2 regions of the Paraburkholderia sp. Ac-20342 genome follow, and region 2 is predicted to be linked to the other one. Evidence: riboswitches for the same ligand, from Rfam matches in the RefSeq annotation. Region 2 holds a riboswitch; the other holds the start of a gene.
What was found. A riboswitch is a leader RNA that binds a small molecule or an ion and turns the genes downstream of it on or off. The one in region 2 is predicted to bind manganese.
Positions count from the first base shown of each region.

Region 1 (6,107 bases), on a different contig from region 2:
GGCGCGGCGTCGCCGTAACCTTGCCTGAGCGTCACGCTGTAGCGCTGCTGCGCGGCGTCGTAGCGGGTGCGCGCCGATACGCGCGGCGTGCCGGCCTGGCTATACCAGCGCTCGAACTGCGCGAGGTCGCGGCCGTTCGCGTCGGCGAGCGCGTGGCGGAAGTCGTCGCAGGTCACGGCCTGGCCGTCGTGGCGCGCGAAGTACAGGTCCATGCCCTTGCGGAAACCGTCGCGGCCGAACAGCGTCTGATACATCCGCACGACTTCCGAGCCTTTCTCGTAGACGGTCATCGTGTAGAAGTTGTTGATCTCGACGTAGCTCTCCGGGCGCACCGGATGCGCCATCGGGCCCGCGTCCTCGGCGAACTGCATCTGGCGCAGCACGCGCACGTCCTCGATGCGCTTGGTCGCGCGCGCGGCTTCGTCGCTGCTGCCCGTCTGGCCGCCCGCCATGTCGGCCGAGAACTCCTGGTCGCGGAACACGGTGAGCCCTTCCTTCAGGCTCAGCTGGAACCAGTCGCGGCAGGTCACGCGGTTGCCGGTCCAGTTGTGGAAGTATTCGTGGCCGACCACCGCCTCGATGTTCGCGAAGTCGGTGTCGGTGGCGGTTTCGGGGTTCGCGAGCACGTACTTCGTGTTGAAGATGTTGAGCCCCTTGTTCTCCATCGCGCCCATGTTGAAGTCGCTGACCGCGACGATCATGAAGCGGTCCAGATCGAGTTCGAGCCCGAAGCGCGCCTCGTCCCATTGGATCGAGTGGATCAGCGAGTCCATCGCGTGACGGGTCTTGTCGAGATCGTGCGGTTCGACCCACACCTGCAGCAGCTTTTCCTTGCCCGAGCCGGTCTTGACGCGTTCTTCGAGCGCGACGAGCTTGCCCGCGACGAGCGCGAACAGGTAGCTCGGCTTTTTGAACGGGTCTTCCCAGCGCGCGAAATGGCGGCCGTCGGGCAACTCGCCTGCTTCGAGCAGATTGCCGTTCGACAGCAGCACCGGATAGTCGGCCTTGCTCGCGCGCAGTGTGACCGTGAAGCTCGCCATCACGTCGGGGCGATCGAGGAAGTAGGTGATGCGGCGAAAGCCCTCGGCCTCGCACTGCGTGAAGAAGTTGCCGCTCGAGACGTACAGGCCCGACAGCGTGGTGTTGTCCGCGGGATTGCAGATACTGGTCAGCGTCAGCTCGAAGCTGTCCGGCACGTCGTCGAGCACGAGGCCATGCTCGTGCGGATGCGCATGGGAAAACGGCTGGCCGTCGAGTTCGGCGCCGACGAATTCGAGCTGCTCGCCCATCAGTTCGAGATGCGCGGCACGCGCCGCGTCCGGGTTGCGGCGCACGCGCATCGTATTCCTCACGACCGTGCGTTCGGGGACCAGATCGAATTCGAGCGCGACGGTGTCGATCAGGAAGGCGGGCGGCGCGTAATCGGCGCGGCGGATCACATTGGGCGTTGCGGTATCGGCCATGGCGTTCTGTGGTGGTGGACTCGAGCGGTCAGGCGCGCGCAGGGCGCGCGAGCCGGGCTTGGTCGAGCCATTGTACAAAGCCGCGGGCGATTGTGCGGAACGATGCGGGGGCGAGCTTCGAAGCCTGGCGGTACGACCTGACTGTGCGGCCTGGCCGGGCGTCGATAGCGGGCCGCCGGCTTCGTTGCGCCTTGGCCGGGAAGAACCTTTTGCCGGCCGGCGAGGTCAGCGTATTATCGGGCGCTGCGCGCGGCGGCAGTCCGTGCGGTCAGTGTGGTCCGTGAACGCGTGGCGGCGGGTTCCGCGCCTCGGGCCGGCATCGATCCGCTTCGGCGGATCAGGTCGCGCGAAGAGGTCACGCGAAGAGGTCACGCGAAGAGGTCACGCGAAGAAGCGCGCCACCGGCACGGAATAATCGCGCTCGATCCACGGTTTTAATTGCAGCACTTCAGACGCATCACGAGGTAGACCATGAACACCGATCGATGGACGCGCCGCATCATGCTGCTGTTCGCGGCACTGACGTTGCTGCTCGCCGGCTGCACGACCTATGTGACGACCCAGGTCACGGCGTTCTCCGCGTGGAGCGGCAGCGACGCGACCCGCACCTATGCGTTCACGCGACACGAGGATCAGCAGAACAATCTGGAGCTGACCGCGTACGAGCGGATCGTCGCGAACGAACTGGCCGCGCAGTCGTTCCGCGAGGTTCCTCGCAACGAGGCGCGCTATCTGGTCGAACTCGCCTACGGCATTCGCTCGGACATCGTGACCATCGCGGAACCGGTCTATTACAACCCGTGGCCCGGTCCGTACTGGGGCCGGCCGTTCGATCCGTGGGGGCCGTGGGGACCGTTCCCGACCGCTTACGTGAATCAGAGCTACCCGGTTTTCACGCATCTGCTCGGCATCCGGATGACCGAGCGCGCGAGCGGCAAGGAGGTCTACAACGTGAGCGCGCGTAATTTCGGCGGCGAGTCGTCGCTGGTCAGGGCGATGCCGTATCTCGCGCGCAGCGCGCTCGCCGATTTTCCGCTCGGCAACGGCGCCGTGCATACGGTGAAGATTCCGGTCGGCAACGGCGGCATGGCGGTGACAGAGGTGTCGATGCCGGCTGCGGCGCCGGCGGCGGCGTCGGGCACCTCGGGCTCATCGGCCACCAAGCCAGGGCAGTAAGCCGCGCTCGCGCGGTACGTCGGCACCCGGCGCACCATGCAAAACCACGCAAAAACGGCCCGGCAGGCGTGATCCGCCGGGCCGTTCGCTTTGCCGCCTAAACCCCCACCCCGAGCAGCGCCATCGCCCCGAGCACGACGAACATCACCGCCGCGATGCCGTGCACGAGCTTCGTCGGCAGACGATGCGCGAAGCGGTCGCCGAGCAGAATCGCCGGCACGTTGGCGATCATCATGCCGAGCGTCGTGCCGGCCACCACGCTGAAGAAATCGTGAAAGCGCGCGGCGAGGGCGACCGTCGCGATCTGCGTCTTGTCGCCCATTTCCGCGATGAAGAACGTGACCACCGTCGCGCCGAACACGCCGAAGTGCGTGCGGTTGGTGTTGGCTTCCTCGTCGTCGAGCTTGTCGGGCACGAGAATCCACAAGCCCATGCCGATGAACGAGGCGGCGAGCGCCCAGCGCATGATGGCCGGCGTCAGCATCGAGCCGAGCCACGCGCCGAGCGCGCCGGCGCCCGCGTGATTGATCAGCGTCGCGACGAGCACGCCGAGAATGATCGGCACGGGTTTGCGGTAGCGGGCGGCGAGCACGAGCGAGAGCAGTTGCGTCTTGTCGCCGATTTCGGCGAGCGCGACCGCACCGGTCGAAATAAGGAAGGCTTGATTCACTTTGAAGGGATTCCTCGGGCCGAATCATGAACGAGCGACGACCCACGACACGCCGGGCCCTGTTGCGGCGCGTGTGGATCATCGGTCTCGCCAGGCCAGAGGCTGCGGCTGCCATGGCCGTGACGGCCAAGTCTGTTGACAGGCGCCCTCGCGAACCGCACGTGCGACGCACCGGCGAAACGCGGTGCGGACGTGCTGCGAGGCGGCTACTCCCCAATGAGGGCCGGAGTATAACAGAGCCGGCGGTGCGTTTACCGCGGATATCGGGCCGATACCGGACTGATACCGGTCTGATATTGCACGGATGTTGCGCGGATGCCGCGCCGCGCATACGGCGCCGGCTGCGGCGGTTTGCAACAATTGCCAGGAAAGGCCGCAAACGATTTTCGGAAAGCAGGGCGCCGCTCCCGTCTCTCCCGCCACCCCGAAAATTGCCGCCGGCCCCGCGTGCAAGCCTTCCCGGCGGGCCCGCCGCAGCGTTCCGGCCATTTTTGTCAATTCGTCTGACAGTTTGTTGTTTTAAGGCTCGGATACAGATGGATACGTCTTTCCTGGCTGATTTAATCCAGAATATTCAGTATGATTCCGGCGACAAAAGGAGCCTGAGCCAAATCTCGCAGACCCATTGACAAAGGCGCCTAAATAATCGGGGCCAATTGCCGATAATTCGCTGAATTCCCCCTAAGAAGATTGGTCGATCCCGGCTGAAAACATCCCGATCCGCGCGGCGCCACACGCTGTGACGGCTGTATATTCCGTCAGGCGCTTGAGCCTTTTCCCGTTTCTACGCGCGAACACCGTATGCCCGATCTGCACTGGACCATTCCGGTCGGTCGCTGGTCTAGCTGGCCGGCTACCGCATCTGCCGCACCCGATATCGGCTTTATCGAGCCGATCGTGCGGCGGCGTCTCAGCACGCTGTCCAAAGCCGCGCTCAAGGTTGCGCACGATTGTGTCGCGCGCGAGCCGGTGCGCGTGGTTTTCGCGTCGCGGCACGGGGAATTGCGGCGCACCACCGACATCCTGCGCAGCATCAGCGCCGGCGAACCGGTTTCGCCGACCGCGTTCAGCCTGTCGGTGCTCAATGCGATGACCGGCGTCTTCGGCATTGCGCGCGGCGACCGCTCGGCCGCGAGCGCGGTGTCGGCCGGCGCGCAAACGCTCGGCTATGCGCTGCTCGAAGCGTATGCCCAATACGCGACGCAACCCGACTCTCCGGTGCTGCTCGTCTACGCCGACGAACCGGCCGATCGCGCTTACGGCACGATCGAAGACGAAGTACAGGGCGGCGCGCTCGCGCTGCTGCTCGACGACACGGCGGCGGCCGGGCACATCGTATGCTCGCTGTCCCGCGCGGCCGGCTCGCAGCCCGCGCCGGTTGACGGCGCCGCGGCCAACGTAACTGCGGCCAACGCTAATCTGGCCAGTAACCTGGGCGCCAACCCGGGCAACGCTGCCGCCGAAGCCGCTGCCGCCGCTAACAACCCGCCTGCCAACCCGAACACCCTCGCCGCCGACACCGCCGCAACCCGCTTCCCCACCCAGAGCCAGGCGCTGCTGCACTGTCTCGAAACCGGGCAGCCCGCGTGCTGGGAGCGGGCCGGCGCCCTCTGGCACTGGAGATGGCATGACCGCGCGGCTTGATTATCTGTGGCGTCTTTGCGCGACCGGCATGGCCTTCGTCGTGTTCGGCCTCTGCGGCATGCTGTTTTCGGTGCTTGTGTTTCCGCTCGCGTGGCTGTGGCCGCATCGCGCGTCGCGGCAGCGCGCCGTGACCGCTGTGATTCACTGGTTTTTCCGCGCGCTCGTCGCGGTGCTGCGCGGCGTCGGCGTGATGGAGCTCGACGTGTCGGGCGCGGCCGCGCTGCGCGCGGGCGGCCCGGCCGTCGTCGTCGCCAATCATCCGACCTATCTCGACGTGATGGTGCTGCTCTCGCTCACGCCGCGCGCGTGTTGCGTCGTGAAGAACGCGCACTGGCGCAATCCGTGTTTCTGGGGCATCGTGCACGCGGCCGAATACGTGAGCAACGCGGACGCCACCGAACTCGTCGAAGCGGGTGCGCGCCAGCTTGCGGCCGGCTACACGATGATCGTGTTTCCCGAGGGCACGCGCAGCCCTGCGCCGAACCGGCTGCACGCGTTTTCGCGCGGCTTCGCGCATATGGCGCTGAAGGCCGGCGCGCCGATCGTGCCGGTGCTGATGGATTGCGACCCGCCCGCGTTCACGCGGCAGATGCGCTGGTACGACGTGCCGGCGCGCGCTTTCCGGATGCGCGTGAACGTGCTCGCGCCGCTCGGCGTCGGCGAACTTGCCGCGCACGACGCGACCCCGGCCCTCGCGGCGCGCAGCGTGACGCGCGCCGTCGAAGCCCACATGACCCAGCACCTGTTCGATTATGGATTCTTTAAAACTGGAAATTAAAAAGCTTCTGATCGAAGCGCTCGATCTCGAAGACCTGAGCCCCGCCGATATCGACGACGATGCCCCGTTGTTCGACACCGACGGCATCGGTCTCGATTCGATCGACGCGCTCGAAATCGGCATCGTGCTGCGCAAACAATACCAACTAACCATCGCGGCGAACGACGAACGCACGCGCGAACACTTCCGCTCGATCAGCACGCTCGCCGCGCTCGTCGAGAGTCAGCGCGAAGCGTCGCAGGCTGCGAACGAAACCACCAGGAAAGGGGAATGAACCGTGACCGAGACTGAGATTCTTGAGCGCATCCGCGCGATCTTCAAGGAGAACTTCGCGATCGAGCCCGAGCGCGTGACGCCCGAGGCGCATCTGTTCGAA
Region 1 covers NZ_JAAGPQ010000079.1:2,093-8,199, forward strand. Annotated here, with positions in the region: gene pepN (aminopeptidase N) at 1-1,463, opposite strand, end outside; gene G3N58_RS25740 (DUF4136 domain-containing protein) at 1,935-2,639, shown strand; gene G3N58_RS25745 (TMEM165/GDT1 family protein) at 2,737-3,309, opposite strand; yybP-ykoY riboswitch at 3,322-3,536, opposite strand; gene G3N58_RS25750 (beta-ketoacyl synthase chain length factor) at 4,111-4,953, shown strand; gene G3N58_RS25755 (1-acyl-sn-glycerol-3-phosphate acyltransferase) at 4,937-5,731, shown strand; gene G3N58_RS25760 (phosphopantetheine-binding protein) at 5,706-6,005, shown strand; gene G3N58_RS25765 (acyl carrier protein) at 6,009-6,107, shown strand, end outside.
Region 1: linked by a shared signal. The riboswitch ahead of G3N58_RS25745 (TMEM165/GDT1 family protein) and the one ahead of G3N58_RS25990 (sodium:calcium antiporter) in region 2 are both predicted to bind manganese.

Region 2 (6,107 bases):
TTAGCTTTCGTTGCAGTTTCGGCACATTCTTGTAATGCACGAAGTACTGCCGCAAGATGCGCTGGCCTACGATCGTCGACATCAGATCGTGCGAGTGTCTAGCCTCATGAAAAAAGCATGACAGATAAGCGAGAAAGATCCCCACCGTTCTGTCGCTGGGGTCGATCTTTTTGAAGTGCTCGAAATAGTCGCGAGCCGCTTCATTGAATCGGGATTCCGATCGCAGCGTCTCGCCTGGGCCGTGCAAACCCAACAGCCGCTGGACAGCTTGGGAAACGGCCGCCGGGGTTGACTCGAGTCCAAGTCGATCGAAGTCGATGTAGATGGCCAGGCTGTCGGTCAGAGCCTTGGCGAAGCCATCACTGCCATACAGGGCGTTCAACGATCGGCCTTTTCCGCGAGGATCTTGCGAAGCTGTTCGGTGGACTCGGGATCGTCCGTATTCAGCTCGAAAATCGTGCCGTCGGAAAATCGGATTGGAACGACCTTCGACTCCTTTGAGCGCCCCATATATCGCTTGCAAACAAGCTCGATGATCAATTTTGCGGCGATGCCTTGCGCGGCGGCACCCACCACCTTCAGGAGTATCCAGCCGATGGCCGCGCCCGATATCGGATCGAAGGAGAGTTCGTCTTTGGCGGACTCGCTGTCTGGCTCGGGCAGCCGGTAGCTTACCTGGCAGTTTTCGGAAAGCTCTCGTGCAACTTCGGCAACGTCCTGTCCCATGTCGACGGGAAGCTGTATGCCAAACTTCACGGTTTGCTGAGTCATGTTATGCGCTCCTGTTTCTTGATTTGAATTCGGACATGATGCGAAAAGCGGTTGAGCTGCTGCCCAGGCTATGCAGGCGCGCGACAGTCATCAGCACGGCGTCCAGCGGCTGAGCGGACAATTGCGACGCGGGCGGGAGTGGTTTGCCTAATCTCTCGCAGCAGAATAACAATCCCGGTACGTCCTGGACTTTTCCATAGATACGCGCGGCCTGGCCATACACGGTTTCGTGTTGCTGCTTTGGAACGATCTCGTCAATGTAGGGAAGATATCGGTCGACGTGAAACGCCGCGCCGACGTAGTCCTCGATCAGTCCGTAGTAGCTCGCCATACCCACGTGCGCGCCGAGCCGTTCCTTTCGTTGTTCATAAGCGGCGAGATTCAGAATGACCTCGAAAAAACCTCGCGCGGCATCGATGGCGGCATCGGTGGTGTCGTCGGTGGCTTCTGCGCCGAGTTTTAGCCACATGTTGCCGGCAGTGAGCAGATTGGCCAAATAGTATTTCGCGTCGTCTCGAACCCACTTTGCAGCAAGAACACCGAGCCACGCGACGCGTGCCGCAAGCATTGCCTGACCATTGACCTCCAGGTGCTCTGCATAGACGCCCAATTGCTGCGCGAGCCATGGCGTCGTCGCTTTTTCAAGCCACCTGAACTTCTTCTCGCTGATCGTCTCGGCAGACTCCGCGTACTGAATCAGCGATTGGAACCGCTCGATATCCTCAGACGTACGAGCGAGTTTCGCTGTCCCCGGTTCTTCAGGAACATAAAACTTCAGGAATGCCGGCGTCGGGGTCGTCTCGGTCACGGTGAACGTCCAGATAGGTACGGGTAAAACATAGCTGAGCGGAATGCGGCAGGCAAGCCGGATTCGACGTCTTCAGCATGGATGGTTGGCGGGCGCTCTATCAGCTCTGAGCGCAACCGCGTGTTATCGGACGATGCCGGTACGTGGTTCGCGTTTCAACAAGCTTGTTGAAAGCCGCCCGCCCCATTAGAATCCTTCGGTCACTGGGGAGTAGCCTTCCTTCATTCTTTGAAGGAGAGCGCGTCAACATACTTGGCCTGCGGGTCATGGCGCGTTCGACCGGGTCGGTTTGGCGAGACCATTGACGCACTGCCTCGTTCCGGTCGGACGGGCGGCGGTGCGTCATGGGTTCGTCATCTACGTCCGACCGCGGAGTTTGCCCTGTGAATCACCGTCGCCCATCGTCAGTCTCCCCGCGTGTTTTTGCCTTCGCTTATTGCCCGGTTGATCCGGTGAGCGGCCGCACTTTTCGCGCACAGCCGGGGAGCCACGCATGACCGGTCTGTTCCTCGAACTCGCCTGCATGCTGGTCGTCATTCTGGTGGCGGCCGAACTCTTCACCAATGCGCTGGAACATCTCGGCGAACGTCTGAAAATCTCCGAAGGCGTGACGGGTTCGCTATTCGCGGCGGTCGGCACCGCGCTGCCCGAAACGCTCGTGCCGCTGCTCGCGATTGCGGGAAGCCAGGCCGGCAGCTCGGTCAATCAGGAGATCGGCGTCGGTGCGATTCTCGGCGCACCGCTGATGCTTTCCACGCTGTCGACGTTTCTGATGACGCTCGCGATCCTGCGCATGCGCGGCGTCAAGGGCTGGATCACGCCCGAGCGCACCGGCTTCACGCGCGACCTCAACTATTTCCTCTGCGCGTTCCTGCTCGCGGCCGTGGCGATGTACGTGCCGCACGAGCAGATCATCGTGCGCGCGCTCTTCAGCGTCGCGCTGGTCGGCGTGTACGTCACCTATGTGGTGATGACGTTCCGCGCATCGGGCGGGCTCGTCGAGGCGGGACACGGCACCGAAGCGCCCGGCAGGATGATGCTCGCGCGCATCGGCGTGCCGACCAATCTCGCGACGATCGCGCTGCAACTCGCGCTCGCGGTCGCGTTGCTGGTGTGGGGCGCGGAGGGCTTCATCCACGGTGTGCGGGGCGTGTCGGCGGCGCTCGGCGTATCGCCGCTGCTGCTGTCGCTGCTGATCATTCCGATCGCCACCGAATTGCCCGAGAAGGTCAACAGCATCCTCTGGGTGCGGCGTGGCAAGGACACGCTCGCGTTGGGCAACATCACCGGCGCGATGGTGTTCCAGGGGACGCTGCTGCCCGCGATCGGCATTCTGCTGACGCCGTGGACGCCGCGTATCGAAGTGGTGACGGGCGTCGTGATTACGCTGGCCGCGGCCGCGTGGCTGCGTATCAACGTACGCGAGCGGGGCTTGCGGGTGGGCGCGCTGCTCGTGTGCGGGGTGCTGTATGCCGTGTATCTGACGGTAACGTTGACGCGCTAGGCGCGGCAAAGCGGGCTTGCCGCTGTGATATCGGCAGTATTCCGACGGACTTGAGGCCTGTGCCGGCGAATCGCCCGCCGCCCCGGTTTACCGGCGCTTCAGCCGGGGCGGAGCGACGAATATGCGGGTTATTCCATAAAGTTTTTCCTGAGTGGGCCGATACCCCAAACAAGGCGGGCGGCAAACGAACAGCAGTTGCCTCGTTCGCTGATGCCTTGGTCTATACGGCATGTAACGGGCTGACGGCCCCAACAGGAGAATTTTCATGCTCGGAATTAACAGCAACATCAACTCGTTGGTCGCGCAGCAGAACCTGACCAACTCGGGTAGCGCACTCTCGCAAGCAATTACGCGTCTGTCGTCGGGCAAGCGCATCAACAGCGCAGCGGACGACGCAGCCGGCCTCGCCATCTCGAACATTATGCAGACCCAGATCAACGGTCTGACGCAAGGTGTGTCGAACTCGAACGACGGCGTTTCGATGGTGCAAACCGCATCGAGCGGCCTGTCGTCGCTGACGAGCAGCCTGCAGCGCATCCGCGACCTCGCAACGGAAGCCTCCAACGGCGGCATGACCGATACCGACCGCGCAGCGCTGCAACAGGAAGTCGCGCAGCAGATTCAGGAAGTGAACCGGATCGCTTCGCAAACGACGTACAACGGCATGAACGTGCTGAACGGTTCGCTCGGCAGCGTGTCGTTCCAGGTCGGCGCGAACGTCGGTCAGACGATCAGCCTGAACCTCTCGCAAAACGTGTCGGCGGCATCGCTCGGCGGTGGTGCGGTGCAGGCGGGCGATACGGTCGCGTCGCTGGCTGTTTCTCTCGACTCGAACGGTGGTGCCTGGGCGGCAGGCACGTCGACGGGCACGGAAATCACGCAGTTGAACGTGCTGTCGGACGGCAAGGGCGGCTTCACGTACACGGACCAGAACGGCAACGCGCTTTCGTTCGATCCGACCGCCGCAACCACCCAGGCTTTCACCGTCAGCGCCACCACCGGCGCGCTGTCGATCACTGCCGGCGGCTCGCTCGATGCGGCCACCCAGATGGTTGCAATCAATGGCGCCAACGCCAAGCCTCAGACCGCTGGCGCGACGCTCGGCACGATCACCGGTCTCGACATCAGCGCGACGACCGGCGCGGACGCGACGACCCCGTCGTCCACGGATATCACGTCGATCACGGTGAAGTCGGACGGTAACCAAGGTCTGACGTTCTGGGATCAGAACGGCAACCAGATCACGGGCGGCACCACGGCAGGCGCGGCGATCCTCGGTGCCACCGGTCTCGCCTATACGGCCCCCACGGGCGGCACGGCAGGAACCGTGGGCGCGACGCTCGGCACCGGCATCACGCAGACGGCGAACCCGTGGACGGCCAGCTCGACCGCCACGACGCAAACCGTCGACCAGATCGACGTCAGCACCGTCGCGGGCGCCAACAAGGCGATCGAATCGATCGACGACGCACTGAACACGGTCAACAACATGCAGGCTACGCTCGGCGCCGCGCAAAACCGCTTCACGGCAATCAGCACGACGCAGCAAGCCCAGTCGACCGATCTGTCGTCGGCCCAGTCGCAAATCCAGGACGCCGACTTCGCGCAGGAAACGGCTGCGCTGAGCAAGGCGCAAGTGCTGCAGCAAGCGGGCATCTCGGTGCTGGCGCAAGCGAACTCGCAGCCGCAGCAGATTCTGAAGCTCCTGCAGTAACACGCTTTACGCAGCATGCGTTCCGCGCCCCGCCGCCGTATCCGGTGCGCGGCACGCAAACCGGTCGGGAGGCTTGCCTCCCGATTGCCATTTCTCAGATCTGAATCGATTCACACGGCATCGCCGAAACACGGAGCCTGTCCATGTCCACCGTATCCTCGACCGCAAGTTCGATCTCCAGCACTGCCGCCGCCACCGCCGCCGCCACGACCGCGGCAGCCAATGCCGCGGTGCAGGAAGCCGCGCAGTCGGTTATCAGCGGCTCGACCGGCAATTCGTCGATGGACGTGAGCTCGCTCGTGACCGCGCTCGTCAACGCCAAGATCGCCGGCCAGGCCGCGACGCTGAGCGCGCAGACAACCCAGGACAACACGGAAATCTCCGCGTACGGCACGCTCTCCGCCGCGCTTTCCGCGCTGCAGGCCGGCCTCACCTCGCTCTCGAACGGCTCGACCGTCAACGACTTCACGGCAACGGCCAGTGGCAACGGCATCACGGCCTCGGCGGGAGCCGGTGCGGTGGCCGGTTCGTATTCGCTCGACGTGGCTCAGGTGGCGACGGCGCAGGTGCTGACATCGACGGGCTATGACGGGACCAAGGCGCTCGCTTCGGGCCCGAGCACGATGACGCTGTCGGTCGGCGGCGCGAGCACGACGATCTCGCTCGACAGCACCAACAGCACGGTTTCCGGCATCGCCGCGGCCATCAACGGCGCGAGCAACAATCCCGGCGTCACGGCGACTGTCGTGAACGGCGCGGACGGCGCGCACCTCGTGCTGCACGCGGCATCCGCCGGCTCCGCGAATGCCATCAGCGTCCAGATCACCGATTCGAATTCGAGCGATCCGCTGAACAATCTCGCCGTGTCGAGCAACAAGGGCACGTCGCTGGCCGGCAACGCGAGCGCGACCGGCGCGCAGCTCAAGGCCAATCAGTCGACCCTCAACGACGGTTCGTCGACCGGCGTCACCAGCACCGCTTCCTGGACCCAGACGACGGCCGCCCAGGACGCCTATTTCACGATCGACGGCACGGGCGTCACCAGTTCGACGAACAGCGTGACGTCCGCACTTTCAGGCATCACGCTGAACCTGTCGGCCGCTTCGGTCGATACGACCGGCTCTTCGCCGCAGACGGTGACAGTCGCCCAGGACACCACCTCGCAGGCCAATGCGATCAACCAGTTCGTCACGCTGTACAACACGCTCGTCACGACGATGGGCACGCTGACCTCGTACACCGCGGGTTCGACGTCGCAAGGCGTGCTGCTCGGCGACACGACGCTGAACATGGTGCAGAATCAGCTCGCC
Region 2 covers NZ_JAAGPQ010000080.1:18,229-24,335, reverse strand. Annotated here, with positions in the region: gene G3N58_RS26005 (hypothetical protein) at 1-382, opposite strand, end outside; gene G3N58_RS26000 (hypothetical protein) at 379-771, opposite strand; gene G3N58_RS25995 (hypothetical protein) at 773-1,579, opposite strand; yybP-ykoY riboswitch at 1,773-1,948, shown strand; gene G3N58_RS25990 (sodium:calcium antiporter) at 2,073-3,083, shown strand; gene G3N58_RS25985 (flagellin) at 3,349-4,797, shown strand; gene fliD (flagellar filament capping protein FliD) at 4,941-6,107, shown strand, end outside.